DNA from 3 places in the Roseovarius sp. MS2 genome. Region 1 is predicted to be linked to each of the others. Evidence: riboswitches for the same ligand, from Rfam matches in the RefSeq annotation. Region 1 holds a riboswitch; each other region holds the start of a gene.
What was found. A riboswitch is a leader RNA that binds a small molecule or an ion and turns the genes downstream of it on or off. The one in region 1 is predicted to bind thiamine pyrophosphate.
Positions count from the first base shown of each region.

Region 1 (6,649 bases):
ACCTCAAGCTTGATCCAGCGCGTGTCAAACAGTTCCCGCGCCATCTGAGCCGTTGTTACAGCCTCCCGGACCGAATGGCAGCCGGCGGTATTGGGCAGTACGCGCACATCAAGGTCGCGGATCATATCCCAGAACGCCTGGCCCGCGCGGTCGCCCCCTGCCTCACGCCGCACAGAGACGGTGGCGATGCCCGCGCCAGAGCGTTTGAAGGCATCGGCGAGGATCGCGGGCGAGGGATATTGCGCAGTGCCCAGCATCAGCCGCGAGGTGATCTCGGTCTCGTAGAAAACAGGCATGTCAGCCCCCTTGCCGTGGTGCGACGATCTCGATCCGGTCGCCGTCATTCAGTCTCTGTTCTGGTCTCATTGCAGCAGGAACAAAACTTTCGTTCACTGCAGTCGCCACCTTGGCCGCGCCATAACCCAGCTCGATCAGCAGCGCATCAAGCGATGGTGCAGCGGTGTCCTGCACAGTGCCGTTAACCGTGATCTTCATGATAAAACTCCGGTTTCTGAGTATCGCCCGAGACCATCTCTGCTGCCATACGCGCCACCGCAGGCGACAAGAGGAAGCCGTGGCGAAAGAGGCCGTTGACATAAACTGTGCCTCCCTTGCGGGAAACGCGCGGAAGGTTGTCGGGGAAAGCAGGGCGTGCATCAGCGCCAATTTCCAGCACCTCCGCCTCGCCAAAAGCGGGGTGCAGAGCATAGGCAGCCGACAGCAGCTCCATCACGGACCGAGCCGAGGCACGGCCGCGCTCCGTGCTCTCGATCTGTGTCGCACCCAGCATGAATACACCATCGCCCCGTGGCACGATGTAGAGTGGAAACCGCGGGTGCAACAGGCGAATGGGCCTTGTCAGGGTCACATCACGGCTGCGCAGCACCAGCATCTCTCCCTTGACCCCCCGCAGATCGGGCAAACTGTCCTGCGCGGCGAGGCCGCGACAGTCGATCACCGAACCATGAGGCTCTGCCGCATCTTGTTCGAATCGCACGCCTGCGTCCACCAGGCGCTTGTGCAGGTGATGCAGTGCCGCGCGAGGATTGATATGCGCCTCATCAGGAAAGAAAAGTGCGCGGTCGTGGCGCTCAACCAAATGCGGCTCTAACACGGCCAATTCTTCGCCTGTTACAAATCGATGCCCCATGGTTCGGCGGGCGAACTGATCCAGTTCGCGGCGGTCGCGCTGCAAGGTGACAACGAGCGAGCCCCGTCGGATTACCTCAACTCCCTGTGCCGCCCACCAATCGGCGGCCGCTTGACCCAATCGCACCACTGGCTCTTCTGCGGAAAAGCCCTCGCAAAATGGGGCCAGCATGCCGCCCGCCCACCAAGAGCAGGCATGCGCGCCGGGTGATGGTGCGGGATCGCGTAAAATAACGTCAATGCCACGCGCGACAAGTTCGGTTGCCACGCAGAGGCCAACGATGCCCGCGCCCCGGATGGTGACAGGCCCTGTCATGTCCAAACCTCGTGAAAGTGGTGCACCGGGCCATGGCCCTTGCCAATTTCCAGCGCATCTGCGGCGAGAATGGCGCGATGCAACCAGCCATGCGCAGCCTCAACCGCTTTTGGCAAGGTTAGTCCCTTTGCGAGATGTGCCGCAATGGCCGATGATAGCGTGCAGCCAGTGCCGTGGGTGTTGCGCGTGGCGATGCGGGGGGCGTCGAGGCGGTATCTTGCGTCAGCAATCAGCCAATCGGTGCAAGTCTCGCCTTGCGCGTGCCCGCCCTTCATCAAGACGGCCACGGCACCCATGTCCCGAAGAAGCGCGCCCTGCGCCTGCATTTCTGTACTGTCGCGCGCCTCTGACATGCCCAAAAGTGCTGCCGCCTCTGGCAGGTTCGGGGTGAGGAGATCGGCACGTGGCACAAGGTGCTCCACGAGGGCGGCACGCGCAGCGTCCGGCAAAAGACGCGCGCCGGATTTTGCGACCATCACGGGATCAAGGACGATGGGGCCATGATATTCGGCCAGAGCCCGCGCCACTGTTTCGATGAGACCTGCGTCGCCCAGCATGCCGATCTTGATGCAATCGACCCTGATATCGCCTAAAACAGCTAAAATTTGTGCTTCAACAGTCGCGTTAGGGATGGGATGCACATCGGTCACCGCACAGGTGTTTTGGGCTGTCACGGCGGTAATCACGCTCGTTCCATAGACGCCCAGTGCCGAAAACGTCTTGAGATCTGCCTGAATACCCGCGCCGCCGCCGCTGTCGGAGCCCGCGATTGTCAAAGCTGTGGCAATCATCTGCCGTTCCTCTCATCTTGCGGGGAAACGGACGGAGTGCGCACCGGGCGTGCTGAGGTCCGTTCCCTACGCCGGCATCACCCGGATCAGGTTCGATGGGTTGGCTTTGCACCTCTCAGCCCTGAACACGGGCACCCCAACGGATATGCCTGATTGCTAACAGCCGGTTCTGCGCGCTGCAAGAGGAGAATGCGAGACAGGAAATGTCGCAAACAGCCGTCAAACCGGCGTGTAAACACGCCACTTTGGGGCAGTCCCTCTTGCAGAAAGTTGCTCAGATGTCCTGTGTTCTAGACCGCCCTCAATTCGACCGCGTCGCGAAATTCGTGCTCGATCCCGCGCTTGAGGTTCCGCAAGAGGTGCTGGAGCGTATTGCTCTCCTGCTGGTTGATACGCTCGGCGTGGCTGCGGGGGGCGCGACACTGGAGGTGGGTCAGATTGCACGCGATTTCGCGGTAGAGTTTCATGCGGCTTCTAGTGACAAACACAGCGCAACTTTGCTATTTGACGGGCGAACCTGTGCCATGCCTGGGGCGGCTTGGGCGCTTGCTACGCAGATCGACAATCTTGATGGGCATGACGGCTACAACCCGACCAAAGGGCATATCGGCTGCGCGTTGGTGCCGGCGCTCTTTGCCTATGCTGGGCAGCATCCACAGTTGACCGGGCGGCAGGCGCTCACTGCGCTTGCGATGGGCTATGAGGTGGCGGCACGGGCCGGTGTGGCGCTTCATGCCACGGTCAGCGATTACCATACCTCGGGCGCTTGGAATGCGCTGGGTGTTGCGGCCCTTGGGGCGCATCTGCGTGGGCAGCCCTCGGATGTGTTGCGCGAGGCTATGGGGATCGCGGAATATCATGGGCCGCGCAGCCAGATGATGCGCGAAATTGCCAATCCGACCATGTTGCATGACGGATCGGGAATGGGGGCTCTTGTAGGAATTTCGTCACTGTTTCTTGCAGAACGCGGCTTTACCGGCGCGCCCGCGATTACGGTCGAGAGAGAAGACGTGGCGCATATTTGGGAAGATTTGGGACAGGATTGGACCATCCTGCGCAACTACATCAAACCCTATCCGATTTGCCGTTGGGCGCATGGCGCGCTGGAAGGGGTGCGTGTTCTGATGGTCGAGCAAGGGCTGCGCGCCGCAGAGATTGAGCGGCTTGAAGTGGCGACATTTGCCCAATCCGCCGCGCTTTTTCCGGGCCTTCCCAAGACGACGAGCGAGGCGCAATATTCTCTGGGTTTTGCGCTTGCCACGCTGCTGGTGCATGGGCGCATCGGGCCAGAGCACATCACCGGTTCGGGCCTGAATGATCCGGAGGTCGCCCGCCTGCACGCGCGGATCACGGTGCGTGAAGAACCGCGCCATTCTGCCCGCTTTCCCGGCGGGCGCTGGTCTGATGTGACGGCGATCCTGCAGGACGGGCGGCGACTGACCTCAGGCGATGTCAACGCGCGCGGCGGCCCAGAGGCCCCCATGCCCGAAGCGGACGTGCGCGCCAAGCTGGGTGCGATGGCCGGGCATGTGCTGTCGGAGGGGCGCATTGCGGCGCTTTGGGATATGAAACAGAGACTGTTGCAGCCAGATATGCTTTTTTCCGAGATGGCTGATCTGGTCACGCCTGCACCGGACCGATGACAAAAAAAGCCCCGCCATGAGGGCGGGGCAAGTCAATGGTGCCCGAGAAAGTCAGGCCTTGGGCACCGGCGGTGTCTGGGTAATCAGTTGGGTCGCTCTTCCATTTCCGAGCGAATTTGCTGGCGTAGCGCGTCGATGGGCACCACCTTGCCCTCGCGCTTGAAGCACCAATAGGTCCAGCCGTTGCACGAGGGTGCGCCTTCGAGATGCGCACCGATCTGATGGATCGAGCCGTTGACGCCATCGGCCACCAACGTGCCATCGGCACGCACCTTGGCCGCTTTGCCGTTGATCGAGGTCAGAACCTCACCGGGGCGCAACATGCCACGTTCGATGAGTTGTCCAAAGGGCACACGGGGCTCTGCCCGTTTGGATGTTGAAACCTGAAGCGCGTCGCGGTCGAATTTACGGATATTCGCAAGCCGCTTTTCCGCAACACTGCGATAGGCTGCCTCACGTTCAATCCCGATGTAATCGCGGCCTAGCATCTTGGCCACGGCACCCGTGGTGCCCGTGCCAAAAAACGGGTCCAGTACGACATCGCCGGGATTGGTCGATCCGACAAGAACGCGGTGCAACAGGCTCTCGGGTTTTTGCGTCGGATGCGCCTTGTCGCCGTTGTCATCCTTGAGCCGCTCATGCCCGGTGCAGAGCGGAAGCACCCAATCCGAGCGCATCTGCACCCCGTCGTTGAGCGATTTCAGCGCCTCGTAATTGAAGGTGTACTTCGCACCCTCGGATTTCGACGCCCAGATCATCGTTTCGTGGGCGTTGGTCAGGCGCTTGCCGCGAAAATTCGGCATCGGGTTAGATTTGCGCCAGATCACATCGTTCAGGATCCAATAGCCCGCATCCTGCAGCGCCGCACCGACCCGAAAGATGTTGTGATAAGAGCCGATGACCCAGATTGCCCCATGAGGTTTGAGCAAGCGGCGCGCCGCCTTGAGCCAGTCTTGGGTGAACTTGTCGTAGGCGGCGAAACTTGCAAATTGGTCCCAAGCATCATCGACCGCATCCACTTGGCTATTGTCGGGTCGATGCAGGTCGCCCTTGAGCTGTAGATTATAAGGCGGATCAGCAAAGATGAGATCAACGCTTGCCTCTGGCAAGCTGTTCATCACCTCGATGCAATCCCCGGCGATAATCGTATTGAGAGGGAGCGCAGGCGCGCCCTTGGCTTTGGTCATTGTCGTCATCTTCTGCCTCTGTCCCGGCGCTTCTGCGCTCTGGTCGTTGGAGACCAAGATGAGTCAAACCCGATTCGCCGTCAAATTCTTTTTTGAATCAGAGGGTTAGTTATTTTCTTGATACAATATGTTGTGCACCGGCTTGAACGAACGTCTATGATGTGGGGTCACACCAAGATTTAGGAGCGCCTCTCTGTGGCTTTTCGATGGGTATCCGGCGTTCCGTTCCCAGCCATAGCCGGGGAACTGTTGCGCTAAATCCCACATGATCTGATCGCGCCTGATTTTCGCCACAATTGAGGCCGCCGCAATCGAAACCGAGACCGCATCGCCGCGCACAATGGCACGGGCGGGCAGGGTCAGGCCACGCGGGATCAGGTTACCGTCAATCAGGACAAGATCGGGCGGAGGATCGAGTGCTGCAATCGCCCTCTCCATCGCCAGATGCGCGGCGCGCAGAATGTTGAGCTGATCAATCTCTGCGACGCTGGCATGGGCCACGCTGACCTCGGCAGAGGCATGGATAGCCTCACAAAGTGTGGCACGTCGCGCCGCGCTGAGTTTCTTTGAGTCGTTCAACCCCTCGGGAATATTGCCCGGATCAAGGATCACGGCGGCGGCCGTCACCGGACCAGCCAATGGCCCGCGCCCAACCTCATCCACCCCGGCAATGCGGAGATACCCCTCTGACAGGGCGGCGCGTTCATGGGTGAAATCAGGGCCAAGCATAATCCCACGTCGCATGATCCGAGCGCAAATGCAAAGGGAGGGGCGTGCCCCTCCCTTGCGCGCGCGCGCGATGTTTTCAGTAGAAGCCGTATTGGTTCAGACAGTGATCCCGGTAGATCACCTGATGATGCCCGCCCACCCGCACGGCGCAGGCCGACGGCAAGGCAGTGTAAGAGCCGTAGCGCTGGTTCAGGCAGCGGCCAGAGTATCCAGCCCGGTTGCCTGCATAGACCCTGCAAGCCCCCGGCAAATTGACGCGCTGTGCCTTGCCATAATTTTTGCCATAGCCCCCACGGCCGTTGTCATAGCGGTGATCGTTATAGGCTTTGTCATGCCGACGGTCACGGGAGCTGTAATTACGACCATCGTAGTCGCGATACGAGCCATTGTCCCGATAGCCGTCGTTGTTCTTCTGCTTGCTGTTGCTGGCAATCGCCGCGCCTACAATTGCGCCCAAGGCAATCCCCACGGCAAGATTGCGGTTGTCACTGCGGTCGCGGGCAAGCGCGGGGGTGGCGGTGGCGGTTGTCAGCGCAACGGCACCAATAATAAGGGCTGTGGTAATTTTCCTGAACATTGGATGATCCTTTCACAAGCGAGTGGTCTAGTTGCGATGGTTGTCGCGGTGATAGGGGACATGGTTGCCATAGCCCCGCTGATAGACCGGGCGCCCTTGATGCTGGCGGCCATAGCCGCGCTGCGGTTCGTAAGAGCGGTGCTGGTTGTAGTGGTGGCGGTGATGATTGGGTTTGTAGACCTGTTTGTGGTGCCGTTTCGGGGTGTAATAGTGCTGCTGATAGCCATGACCGCGCGTGGCATAGTCATTGCGACGAT
Region 1 is NZ_JBKHVF010000001.1:1,555,403-1,562,051, forward strand. It holds gene ACLGGT_RS07800 (thiazole synthase) at 1-296, opposite strand, end outside; gene thiS (sulfur carrier protein ThiS) at 298-495, opposite strand; gene ACLGGT_RS07810 (FAD-dependent oxidoreductase) at 479-1,465, opposite strand; gene thiD (bifunctional hydroxymethylpyrimidine kinase/phosphomethylpyrimidine kinase) at 1,462-2,256, opposite strand; TPP riboswitch at 2,303-2,405, opposite strand; gene ACLGGT_RS07820 (MmgE/PrpD family protein) at 2,535-3,899, shown strand; gene ACLGGT_RS07825 (site-specific DNA-methyltransferase) at 3,983-5,095, opposite strand; gene ACLGGT_RS07830 (ribonuclease HII) at 5,192-5,815, opposite strand; gene ACLGGT_RS07835 (hypothetical protein) at 5,892-6,392, opposite strand; gene ACLGGT_RS07840 (hypothetical protein) at 6,420-6,649, opposite strand, start outside.

Region 2 (6,649 bases), 1.3 Mb from region 1:
CACGCCCTTCTTCGCCGATGTCGACACGCGCGGTGGAGTCGTGACACCCACTCCGGGCGGCAATTCGCAGGGCACCAACCTTGTGCATTGGGATTTCAACACGCTGGGCGACCAACTCATCGTCACTTGGGACGATGTGGGCTATTTTTCCTCTCGAACCGATCTGCTCAACGCCTTTCAGCTCATCCTCACGGATCGCGGCAATGGCGATTTCGACATCCAGTTCCGCTATGAAGACGTGAACTGGACCACTGGCGGAGCGAGCGGCGGCACCAATGGCCTAGGCGGCACCGTGGCCCGCGCCGGGTATACGTCGGGCACCGGCGTTGAAGGCACGTTCTTTGAACTCCCACAATCTGGCCTTCAGGACGAAATCCTCAGCCTCGATGTGATCCCCGGCAATACCGGACTGATCGGCATCTGGAACTTTGCCGTTCGAAATGGCGGCGTGGTCGATTCCATCGTGCCGCTCTTGCCGCCGGTCGGCGCGGGCGGCTGGGTCGCAGGTGATCCGCATCTCGCGACACTCGACGGGGTCGGCTATGATTTCCAGGCGGCAGGCGAATTTGTCCTGCTGCGTGGCACCGACAACGATTTCGAGCTTCAGGCGCGCATGGTGCCAGTGGGCGATAACGTCAGCGTCAATCAGGCCATCGCCACCAATCTCGGCGGCACGGCAGTGATGATCGACGCCAATGACGCGACCCCGCTGCATATCGGCGGCGTGGCCACCGAGATTGAAGATTTCGGCTCTGTCGCGGTTGGCAATGACCGTATTTTCCGCGAAGGCGATACCTATATCATCGTCTATGCGGGCGCAGATAACGTGGTCGGCAATGGCGACAGCCAGGTGCGCGTGATCGTGCGTGACGGGCGGGTCGATATCGACGTGCGCCTCAACGAAGAGCTGCTGGGCCGTCTCGAAGGTCTGCTGGGCGATGGCGACGGCGACGCCAGCAATGATGTCGCGCGCGCCGATGGCACCGTGCTGGCCCGTCCCTTTGCCTTTGCCGATCTCTACGGTCAATACCGCGAGGATTGGCGCGTCGCCTCTGAGGCGGACAGCCTCTTTACCTATGACGCGGGCGAAAGCCTTGATGGGTTTTACTTGCCCGAATTCCCCGGCGAGATTGTCAGCCTCGACACGCTCGACCCGGCGGTGCGGGATGCCGCGATTGCTGCGGCGCTCGATGCGGGCCTGATCCAAGGCACGCCCAATTTCGAAAACGCCGTGCTCGACTTTGCCCTGACAGGCGATAGCTCGTTCTTCGATTCGGCCGCCGAGGTGCCTGCCTCAGTGACCGAAACCGTCACCACCGCTGATCCGGTCTCGCTCAACCTCGAAGGCACCGAAGGCAATGACACCCTGCTCGGGGCCACGCTTGACGACACGCTCAGCGGTCTGGGTGGCGATGACCGGCTCGAGGGGCGCGGCGGGAATGACCAACTCAGCGGCGGCGAGGGCAATGACACCCTTGACGGCGGTGCTGGCGATGACCGGATTTCGTCCTCTGATGGCAATGATCTGGCCATTGGCGGGGCGGGCAACGACAATATCGGCGGCGGTCTGGGGGATGACACCCTAGACGGTGGCGATGGTGACGACATTCTGGGCGGCGGCTTTGGCGCGGATTCCGTGACCGGCGGGGCTGGCAATGACGTGGTCGCAGGCGGCGCGGGCGACGACACGCTCTCGGGCGGCGATGGCAATGACAGCATGTCGGGCAGCTTTGGCAATGACCTGATCGACGGCGGCGAGGGCGCGGATGACATCGGCGGCGGCACCGGACAGGACACCATTGATGCCGGTGCGGGCAATGACAGCGTGGGCGGCGGTGAAGGCGACGACAGCATCCTTGGCGGCGAGGGCAATGATTTCCTTGCCGGTGGCGGGCGCAACGACACCATCGATGGCGGCGCGGGCAATGACACGATCAATGCAGGTGCTGGCAACGATGTGATCACCGGCGGAACCGGGGCTGATCAGTTTGTCTTTTCGTCCTTCTTCGATGGCGAGGCGGATGTGATCACCGATTTCGAGGACGGTTTGGACAGTTTCTTCATCCGCCGTTTCGATCCCGATACTGGCGTTGAAAACATCAACAACGGCGGCAACGGTCTGGCGGGGTTCGTCACGGCGATGAATATCATCGACGTGACGGGCGGCGCGCAGATGACGGTTAATGGCAACACGATCCTCGTCGAAGGCATCACCGCCGCGCAACTGACAGTGGACGATTTCACGTTCCTCTAGTTCGGACTGGCAGATCAACGACAGGGGCGCTCTCGGGCGCCCCTATGTCTTGGCGGCAAATATGCGCCTTCCGATCGCCCAAACCTGCCATCCTGCGTTAGCGCAATCACCGGCAAAGCCACGCCCACCCCCGCAAGGTTACCGCTAACATCCTGTATTCCAACTGGAAAACGACTTTTACCGCTTTCCGGCGACCTCTGCCCCGTCTATACGGACGCCAATTCAGCTATCAGGAGTCGCCCATGACCATCACCGTAGGAATCAACGGTTTCGGCCGTATCGGTCGCGCCACGCTTGCCCATATCTCGGAAAGCCTGCGCAACGATATCAAGGTGGTCAAGGTGAACGCAACCGGGCCGATTGAGACCGCAGCGCATCTGATGCGCTATGACAGCGTGCATGGCCGCTTTGCCCATCCGATCACCGTCGAGGGCCAGACGATGGACCTCGGGCGCGGCCCGATCCAGATGTTCTCGACCTATGACATGAACGAATTGGATTGGGACGGGGTTGATGTGGTGCTCGAATGCACCGGCAATTTCAATGATGGTGCCAAGGCCCGCACCCATCTTGAGCGCGGCGCGCGCAAGGTGCTGATTTCGGCCCCGGCCAAGAACGTGGATCGCACCGTGGTCTACGGCGTCAACCATGACGCGCTCTTGGCCTCTGAGCGGATGATCTCGAACGGCTCTTGCACCACCAATTGCCTCGCGCCGCTGGCCAAGGTGCTGAATGATACAATCGGGATCGAGAGCGGCATCATGACCACGATCCACGCCTATACCGGTGACCAGCCGACGCTGGACCGTCGCCACAATGACCTCTACCGCGCCCGCGCCGCCGCGATGTCGATGATCCCCACCTCGACCGGGGCCGCCAAAGCGCTTGGTGAGGTGCTGCCGGAACTCGCGGGCAAACTCGACGGCTCTGCCATCCGCGTGCCCACGCCCAATGTCTCGGCGGTGGACCTGACCTTTGTCGCCAAGCGCGACGTGACCAAGGCCGATGTCAACGCCGTGGTGGCCGAGGCCGCCGCTGGCGCGATGAAGGGCGTTCTGGGCTATGATCCCGAACCCAAGGTCAGCATCGACTTCAACCACACCGAGGAAAGCTCGATCTTCGCCCCAGATCAGACCAAAGTGATCGGCAACCGTCTGGTGCGGGTGCTGGCATGGTATGACAACGAATGGGGCTTTTCCTGCCGCATGGCCGATGTCGCCGTTGCCATGGGCCGGTTGCAGTAAACAAGCCCTCACATTTTGTGCAGCGCCGGGCCGCGATACGCGCAGCCCGGCACTTTGCCATTGGAACGCGCCAATCTGCCTCTGGGCTCGCAGGCCCGAAACTTCGGGTTGCGCGGCCCTGTGTTACCGCTTACGCTTCTCCTACGCAGGGGAGTCCCAACTGAGGGACTGAGAGGCGGCTGGCAATCATCTTTGCGGATATTGCAGTGTCGCGACCCTTTGAACCTGACCCAGTTGATACTGGCGTAGGAAGCTAGGGCTCGCGATCATGCCACGTTCCGGCAGATCCCATGGCCTGAACCGGGGCGTATATGCTGCCCTCCTGCCTCCCTGCCACGCTCATCTGGTCTCTTTGTAGAAACTGACTCGAGGAGCACCAAAATGAACGTCCCCACCCAGAACATCACCCCTAGCGTGACCACGGGCCCCCTGCCCGCCTCTAGAAAAATCTATGTGACCGGCCAGCACTATCCCGAAATCGCAGTGCCCATGCGCGAAATCTCGACCCATCCCACCGCAGGCGAGGCACCGCTGGCCGTCTATGATAGCTCTGGTCCCTATACCGATCCGGACCGCACCACCGATATTCGCCAAGGCTTGCCGCCGCTTCGCCGCTCGTGGATCATGGCGCGCGGGACTGTGGAGGATTACGAGGGCCGCCACGTCAAGCCCGAGGATAACGGCTTTGTCACCGGCGATAGACTGGTGCCGGAGTTTCCGGTTCAGCACCGGCCACTGCGCGCCAAACCGGGGGCGGCCCCCACCCAACTGGCCTATGCCCGCGCAGGCCTTATCACGCCCGAGATGGAATTCGTGGCCATCCGCGAAAACCAGCTGCGGGAATTGACACCCTGTCACCGCGACGGCAACGACTGGGGCGCGAATATTCCCGACTACGTGACCCCCGAATTCGTACGGCAAGAGATTGCAGCAGGCCGCGCCATCATCCCCGCAAATATCAACCACCCGGAACTGGAGCCGATGATCATCGGCCGCAATTTTCTGGTCAAGATCAATGCCAACATGGGCACCTCCGCCGTCACCTCTTCGATGGAAGAAGAGGTCGAGAAACTGGTCTGGGCGATCCGCTGGGGCGCGGATACGGTGATGGATCTCTCGACGGGCCGCAACATCCACAACACGCGCGAATGGATCATCCGCAACAGCCCCGTGCCCATCGGCACCGTGCCGATCTATCAGGCGCTGGAAAAGGTGAATGGCATTGCCGAAGACCTGACATGGGAGGTGTTCCGTGACACGCTGATCGAACAGGCCGAACAGGGCGTGGACTATTTCACCATCCATGCGGGCGTGCGCCTGCACATGGTGCCAATGACGGTAAATCGGGTGACAGGCATCGTCAGCCGAGGCGGTTCGATCATGGCCAAGTGGTGCCTGCATCACCACCGCGAGTCCTTTCTTTATGAGCATTTCGAAGACATCTGCGACATCTGTCGCCAATATGACGTGAGCTTTTCATTGGGCGATGGGCTGCGCCCCGGTTCTATCGCCGATGCCAATGACGCCGCTCAATTCGCCGAGTTGGAGACGCTGGGCGAACTCACGAAAATCGCATGGCGCAAGGATTGCCAGGTGATGATCGAGGGGCCGGGCCATGTCGCCATGCACAAGATCAAAGAGAATATGGAGAAGCAGCTTGAATGCTGCCACGAGGCCCCGTTCTACACCCTTGGGCCACTCACCACCGATATTGCGCCGGGCTATGACCATATCACCAGCGGCATCGGGGCGGCGATGATCGGTTGGTTCGGCTGTGCGATGCTGTGCTATGTCACCCCCAAGGAACATCTGGGCCTGCCCGACCGCGACGATGTGAAAACCGGCGTCATCACCTACAAAATCGCGGCCCATGCAGCCGACCTTGCCAAGGGCCTGCCGGGGGCGCAGCGGCGTGACGATGCGCTCAGCCGCGCGCGCTTTGAATTCCGCTGGGAGGATCAATTCAACCTCTCGCTCGACCCGGAAACCGCCCGCGACTTCCACGATCAGACCTTGCCCAAAGAGGCGCATAAGGTGGCGCATTTCTGCTCGATGTGCGGGCCGAAATTCTGCTCGATGAAGATCAGCCACGACATCCGCGCCGAGGCCCAGAAAGAGGGTATGGCGGCGATGGCCGAAAAATTCCGCGAAGCTGGCGATATCTACCTGCCCCTTGACGAGTGATCAGACCTGATCGCAAGCCCCCGGTGCCCGGCGCCGGGGGCCGTTTTGCGCCTCCGGCCCCATGGCCAGCCCCCTCCCGGCCCTTGATCCGGCTTGCATGGCGGCAGCCTCTGTTGCATACCCTGCGGGACGCAGACGGCAAAGGCGCGCGGCATGACCAACACAATCGCGATTGGCCTTGGGGGGATCGTCCTAGTGGCGCTCGGTGCCGATGTCATATTGAACGATAGCCAATCCACCCTGTTCCTCGGGCGCAAGCTGATTGATCTGATCGAATATGTCGCCTTTTGGCGATAACGCAACTGACACTCCTCCGCATTGACTCGTTTCGAAATTCGTTTATGTTCGCCTTCAATTGTTAGCGCTAACATAACTCTCGGAGGATGCCATGCCCCTGAAACTTGCCATAAACGGATTTGGTCGTATCGGACGCAACGTGCTGCGCGCTTTGCTCGACTCGGACCGCCAAGACATCGAAGTCGTGGCCATCAACGATCTGGCCCCGGTCGAAACAAACGCCCATCTGCTCGAATTCGACAGCGTGCATGGCCGCTTTCGGGGTCAGATCACCACCACCGCCGACACGATTGACGCAGGCCGCGGGCCGATGCGCGTGACCGCCCTGCGCGACCCCGAAGCGCTGCCTTGGGGTGATGTCGATATCGTGCTGGAATGCACCGGCATCTTTACAGACCGCGACGCCGCCGCCCGCCACCTCAAGAACGGCGCGCGGCGCGTTCTGGTCTCGGCCCCCTCAGCCGGTGCCGATCGCACCGTGGTCTACGGCGTCAATCATGCGGATCTGACCGCCAAGGATGTGATCGTTTCCAACGCCTCTTGCACCACCAATTGCCTCGCCCCCTTGGCCAAGGTGCTGCATGAAAGCATCGGCATCACCCGTGGTTTCATGACCACAATCCATAGCTACACCGGTGACCAGCCAACACTCGACACCATGCACAAGGAC
Region 2 is NZ_JBKHVF010000001.1:2,815,515-2,822,163, reverse strand. It holds gene ACLGGT_RS13865 (nidogen-like domain-containing protein) at 1-2,254, shown strand, start outside; gene gap (type I glyceraldehyde-3-phosphate dehydrogenase) at 2,497-3,498, shown strand; TPP riboswitch at 3,636-3,767, shown strand; gene thiC (phosphomethylpyrimidine synthase ThiC) at 3,880-5,682, shown strand; gene ACLGGT_RS13850 (hypothetical protein) at 5,836-5,979, shown strand; gene gap (type I glyceraldehyde-3-phosphate dehydrogenase) at 6,071-6,649, shown strand, end outside.
Region 2: another riboswitch for thiamine pyrophosphate. It lies ahead of thiC (phosphomethylpyrimidine synthase ThiC); the one in region 1 lies ahead of thiD (bifunctional hydroxymethylpyrimidine kinase/phosphomethylpyrimidine kinase).

Region 3 (6,649 bases), 1.6 Mb from region 1:
TGATCGGGGACCGTGCGCATGTCGATGGCACCTTGCAGATGATGGCCCAATGGGATGTCGCCCCGCTCTTGACCCGGCTGGGCGCGATCCCCAATCGCTGCCTCTTGATCACGGGCACCAGCGATCTGGCCGTCCCGCCAGAAACCTCCGCGCGCGCCGCCGCGCAGATGCCACGGGCGCGCACGCTGTCTTTGGATGGCCTTGGCCATGTGGCCCAAGAAGAGGATGCCGCGCGCGTTCTGGCCGCAATCCTTGATCCGGGCAACTGGCCCGACTGATGCGCTTCGGGTTTACGGTGAAACACCGAAACGGTGTGGCTGTTTGATTTGGCGCGATGTCCTACAGGGAAAGCCTGTCAACTTTCTCTGAAACTGCGTTAAGCGCTCAGGCGATGCCATGCGCCGGGGCCGCGCGTGGCAATGGGCTTTCGTGAAACCGCGCACAGCCCCGACCCCGCCCCTTGGCAGCATAGAGCGCCAGATCGGCATCGGCCATCATCCGCACGGGTTCGGGGCTGTCATAGGCACAGCTAAGCGTGATGCCGATACTGCCGGAAATCCGACAGTGCTGCGCGCGATAGGGAACCGGCTTTTCCAGCCGGGCAATCATCCGATCTGCCAAATCGCCCACGGGTGCCCGCTCTGTCATGCCAAGCAGCAGGATCACGAATTCATCGCCCCCCACACGGGCAATCAAATCATCGCTGCGCACCTCGTCGCGCAGGCGCCGCGCCACCTCTTGCAGCACATGATCGCCCGCCGCATGGCCCAATGTGTCATTCACCTGTTTGAAAAAATCGAGATCGAGATGCAGCAGCGCGAAATCCTGCTCACTCTGCATCAACCGATCCAGCACATGGTCAAGGGCGCGGCGGTTCCGCAGCCCCGTCAACATATCCGTAAACGCCTGCTCTTCCGCGGCAATGCGTGCGCCCTGCAAGCGCAGGTTCAGCTTGCGCGAGGCGTCCATCGCGGCGGATTTTGCCTCGATCAAATAGAGCATCTCGGTCGTCAGATCCGTCGCCGCAAAGTCAGCGCCGGTCAGGTCAAAGTCGCGCACCGCCTCGACCACGGAAATCCCGAACGAGAGATTCACCACCGCCCCGCCCCCCGGTAATGGCAAAAGCACGCCCTTGAGCGCCGTATGGGGGGGAGCACGCAAGCGCAGCCGAAGCCGCGCCCCGGCGGAGGCCAGAAGATCCGCCATATTCCCCGCCTGATGCGGGCGGCGCAGTTCGATCAGATCCAGAAACCGCATGCCCTGCAGCGCGCGCGCACCAAAGAGCTTGGCAAAGGTTGGCCCCGCCTGCACCAGATGGCCCTCGGCATCCAGAACCGCATGCATCGGGCAAAGCCCCGCAAGCAGCGGCAAAAGCCCCCTATCCTGAACAGTCATGCCGCGCTTTCCCCAAGCCCCAGAGCAAAGGCCCGCCCATGCGCGAACCCCTCATCCAACAAACGCACCTCAATGATCTCATAATCCGCGCCATCCCCCTGATGCTCGACCAGCGCAAGCACGCCATAGTCATCCGCCATGGCGCGCAAAAGCCCGACCACCACCGGGCCAAGCCGCAGATCATGCCCCTTGGGCAGCCCCACATGCAGAGCATAAACCCCCGCCCCTCGGTCCTGTAATTCCAGCGCGGGCAGCCCCAGATCGGCGACTGCAAGGCGCGCGCGCTCTGGCAGATCATCAAGAGAATGCAGAAACTCCACATAATCCACCCCCCCAAAGCGCAACAGACGGCGCAGCGCCTCGGTCGCGGGGTGCGAGACCAGATAGGTGCCGATATCCTCAAGCAGATCGTCACGCCCGCGCGCCAATCGCGCGCCAACCGCGGTCAACACCTGTTCGGTGATGCGCGCCTCGTAGACCATCATCGCTTCAAACTCGGTAAAACCCAGGTTCAATCGTTGAATCGTGCCAATCCAGACATCGCGCCCATAGGTATCCCTGACAAATCGCTCAATCGCGCGGTTGACCAGCCCGTGCATGACACCCTCCTCTCAGATGCCTGCATCCTGACAGCCAAGGGTTAAGGCCCCCTGAACATCTAAAATCCTCAGTATATTGCAGCCCCTATCGCGCCCTTGTCATCGCAGAGCGCTGCGGCTACATCTGGAGCATCCGTTGGGGTGCCCCTTGGGGCTGAGAGGTCTTGCACCAACCCATCGAACCTGATCCGGCTCGCACCGGCGGAGGGAACGGAAACCGCGCAGCGGCGCGCCATCCCCCTGCCCGCGAGCCCTGTTTGAAGAGGCCGCGCATGACCGCCCCGCCCAGTCTGACCCTTGATGGCCACGCCCGGATTGGCGCTGTACCGGTATTTGGCCCACTGCGGCTGACCTTGTCCGCCGGGCGCATCACCTGCCTGCTCGGCCCTTCGGGCGTGGGCAAAACCACGGTGCTGCGCCTGATCGCCGGGGTGGATGAGGTGACAGAGTTTACCGGCACGATCACGGCCTCTGATGGCGGGCCACTGTCAGGGCGCATGGCGCTGATGGCACAGGGCGACATGCTGATGCCGTGGCTCGATGTGCTGGGCAATGTAACGCTTGGGGCGCGGCTGCGCGGGATGTCGCGCGACGTGGCGCGCGCGCGCGAGATGCTGGCGCGGGTCGGTCTGGCCGACCATGCAGACAAGCGGCCTCATGCGCTCTCGGGGGGGCAGAAACAGCGCGTGGCACTGGCCCGCACGTTGATGGAGGACCGCCCCATCGTTTTGCTGGACGAGCCGTTTTCGGCCCTCGATGCCCGCACCCGCGCGCAGATGCAGGATCTTTCGGCCACCCATCTGGCAGGGCGCACAGTCCTGATGGTCACACATGACCCGGCTGAGGCCGCGCGCATGGGCCATGCCATCCACATCCTGACCGAAACCGGGCTAGAGGATGTGACCCCGCCCGCAGCCCCGGTGCCACGCGCCGTGGATGACCCCGAAACTCTCGCGGCGCAGGGCCGTCTTTTGGCCCGCCTGCGCGCCCCCGCCTGACAGGAGAAAAAGATGCACCCCACCGAACACCTCAAATCCCTTGTGGCCACCGATTGGCAGGCCGCCACCCGGCACCCCTTCACCGATCAGCTTGCGGCGGGCACGTTGCCCAAGGCCCGCATGCTCGCCTATCTGCAACAGGATTACCTCTTTATCGAGGATTTCGTGCGGCTTCTGGCCTCTGCCATCGCCCATGCGCCCAGCCTGCCCGATGCCATTCCGGCGGCACAGTTTCTCGGGCTGATCTCGGGGCCGGAGAATACCTATTTCCTGCGCGCAATCGCGGCGCTTGGCGGAACAACTGAGCCGCCTGTAACGCCCCATCCGATCACAGCCGAATTTCAGGCACTGATGCGCGCAGCGGCAAAATCAGGCAGCTATGCGCAGATGATTGCGGTCCTCAGCGTGGCCGAATGGACCTATCTGGATTGGGCCAGACCGCATGCGAACCGCGCCGCAGACCTGCCGTTCTGGTTCGGGGAATGGATCACCCTTCACAGCGGGCCGGGGTTCGAGGGGGTTGTGACATATCTGCGCGGTCAGTTTGATCAGGTCTGGCCCAGCCTCACCCCCGAGGATCAAGCCGCCGCGCAATCCGCCTTTGTTACGGCAACACGTCTTGAACGCGCCTTCTTTGACGCGGCCCTTGCCGGATACCCCGCCGCATGAGCCGCCTTGTCACCATCGCAAGTTCGACAGCCCTTGCACTCGTGCTCTGGCAGGCGCTGGTGACGCTCGCGGCGCTGCCGCCCTTCATTCTGCCCGGGCCGGGCCGCGTGGCGGAAACCCTCTGGGCCAGCCGCGCGCTGATTGCCCATCATGCCACAATAACGGCGGCAGAGGTATTGATCGGTCTGGCCTTGGGCGCGATCTTGGGCGGTCTTTCGGCGATTGGTCTGGCCTCGTCGCCCATGGCGCGCCGGCTCATCCGCCCGATCATGGTATTCTCCCAAGCGATCCCGGTCTTTGCCCTCGCGCCCATCCTCACGCTCTGGTTGGGCTATGGCCTCTGGTCCAAGGTCGCGATGGCGCTCCTTATCATCTATTTTCCGGTGACATCGGCCTTTTTTGACGCGCTGATGCGCACGCCGCCGCAGTGGCTCGACCTCGCGCGCGTCATGGGGGCGAACCGCGCGCGGCTTATGTGGCATATCCGCGTGCCCGCCGCCCTGCCGGGCTTTGCCTCGGGTCTGCGCCTCGCGGCGGTCTATGCCCCCATCGGGGCGATCATCGGCGAGTGGGTGGGGGCCTCCAAGGGGCTGGGCTATCTCATGCTGCTGGCCAATGGCCGCGCCAAGATCGACCTCATGTTCGCGGCCCTCATCGTGCTGGCAGTGCTGACGCTTTGCCTGCATGCCGGGGTGGACCGGGGCTGTCGGCGGTGGCTGGATGGCAAGGCGGTGGGGTGAGGAACGGGGGTTTGCGTTGGGTGATGCGGTGTCAGTTTGGGGGTCGCTTTGCGCTCATTGCTTGCGGTTGGGAATAAGCTACGATGTGAGCCGAACTTGTGGATCTGGGATGCCGCTTGATGTCACGAACTCTAGGTCCGATACTCAACCCTATGGCACCAGAGGCCATGACCATAACGCTAAGTCGCAGAGCTTTTCTAAGTGAGTTGCTCAAAGCCGCTTTGCTATCGCTACCGCTACCGCTACCGATGGTTAGCCTGGCTGGCGTCTATTTCTAATTTCACAACAGGGATGTTAACCTGATTGGCCTCAGTGTCAGCGTGGTTGCCATTTCTGCACTGACGGGCGTTCCCTTGATTTTCTACGCGTCGCTTAGGCTAAACGCTGCGACCCTAGCAAGGGAGCGGGTATACTCAGGTGTACCAGGTCAACTGATACACAAGCCACTCGAAGGGCCGCTCCTGCTACGGCGCTCTATGGTGGCGGGCTCGGTCAAATCTCGCGCTCTTGCGATGTTCCCCGGGTGCATTGGTTTTGGCCTAGAGTTCGTGCTCATGTCGTACCTGATGGGCGGCGGCGGGTTCTTTGTTCTTTATGCTCTGACTGGCGCGATGCTCGCCGTTCAAGCGATAATAGCTGCAAAACTCATTCGGTGAACGGGAACTCCATTCCGCCCATCGCGCGCCCAGAAAGCAATCCCAAACCCCATCTTCTTCTTGGTCCAAATACTCCTTCCCGCCTCTGGCCCCGCAATCACCCGCCAGACGTGTGCGCCATGAAAAAGATCGCCTCCTGCCCCAAATCCATCCGGATTGCCATCCTAGGCTTGGGCCATGAGCACCTTGCCCCCGACCCGCCTTACGCCTGCGCCGCGTCTCTCGGCCTTTGTCGATGCCGAGAATATTCCCGTGACGCACGCTCGGACCATCCTCGATCTGGCCCGCCGCTACGGGGCCCCCGACCTGCTGCGCGCCTATGGCAATGTTGGTCTTCTGCCGGACTGGGACAAGCTGCCCGGCTTTCAGTTCATCCATTCCGGCTGCGGCAAGAATGCAACCGACATGCTGATCTGCGTGGACGCGATGGAGCGCGCGCTCTCGGATCAATGCGCAGCGGTGCTCTTGGTCAGTTCGGATCAGGATTTCACCCATCTTGCCACCCGTTTGCGCGGCTATGGGCTGACCGTGATTGGGGCCGGAGAAGCCAAGACATCCGAGCGGTTCCGCGCGGCCTGTTCCGTGTTTGAAGAGTTGGAAGGGTGTCGCGAGTCGGAGAATCCGATCATCTTTGATGAGACAGACGCGCGCATTTACAGGATTATAAAACGTGACAGCAAGCAAGGCAAAGGCGTCGCTGTAACCCATCTCTCAAATCAAATGAGAACCGAGCATCAATTCTGCATTTCGAAGCATCCGGACAAGACGTGGAAAAAATATCTCAGTAACCGCAAGGCTATTTACGATGTGACCCTCAATGATGGACTTAACATGGTCCGCTACAGGCCCGAAGCGTTCAGGCTCGCAACCGCCTGAACCAAGTCGGCTGTCATCAAGAAGGTTCACCACCTTTTATTCTGACCTGACCTTTACCATAACAACTCCTGCGCGGAACAAGGCGTGGCACCCGCTGCCGCGTCAATCACTGGGCCGTCCGTCGCACCGAAGGTGCGCCGCGATAAATCGGCACGCCTTTTGCGTGAAGGCCTAGCGAAAAAACGGCCTTTCACTTGAGATTAACACCCCTTCAGAAATCCGTCGGCGCCCCACCCTCAGCCTTACGCCGCGCCACGAAATCTGCCAGTTCCTCGCGCACCGCGTCTTCCATCGGGGGGGCTCGAACCCGGCGATGATGTCCTGAAACACCTGATGCGCGCGCGCCGGGGTCCAGACTGCACCTGCCGCCTCCCATGCCTCGTAATTGCGCCAATCACTCAGGAAGGGTTGATAGAACGCCGTCGTATAGCGGTCCTGCGTGTGCTGGATGCCAAAGAAATGCCCCTTGTCTCCCACCTCTCGGATCGCCTCGATTGCGATATCTTCAGGTCCGGTGGCGGTCAGCATCGGGTCCATATAGCGCTGAATTTGCTGCAAAATTTCGCAGTCCATGATGAATTTCTCAGGGCTTGCAATCAGCCCACCCTCGAGCCATCCGGCCGCATGATAGACCATATGCGCCCCCGCCTGCACGGCAGACCAGAGGCTGTTTGACGTCTCCCACATGGCCTGACCGTCCGGCACGTTCGCCGCAC
Region 3 is NZ_JBKHVF010000001.1:3,165,852-3,172,500, reverse strand. It holds gene bchO (alpha/beta fold hydrolase BchO) at 1-278, shown strand, start outside; gene ACLGGT_RS15590 (diguanylate cyclase domain-containing protein) at 385-1,395, opposite strand; gene ACLGGT_RS15585 (heme NO-binding domain-containing protein) at 1,392-1,994, opposite strand; TPP riboswitch at 2,122-2,221, shown strand; gene ACLGGT_RS15580 (ABC transporter ATP-binding protein) at 2,267-2,992, shown strand; gene ACLGGT_RS15575 (TenA family protein) at 3,005-3,661, shown strand; gene ACLGGT_RS15570 (ABC transporter permease) at 3,658-4,401, shown strand; gene ACLGGT_RS15565 (NYN domain-containing protein) at 5,235-5,933, shown strand; partial or broken gene ACLGGT_RS15560 (trimethylamine methyltransferase family protein) at 6,145-6,649, opposite strand, start outside.
Region 3: another riboswitch for thiamine pyrophosphate. It lies ahead of ACLGGT_RS15580 (ABC transporter ATP-binding protein); the one in region 1 lies ahead of thiD (bifunctional hydroxymethylpyrimidine kinase/phosphomethylpyrimidine kinase).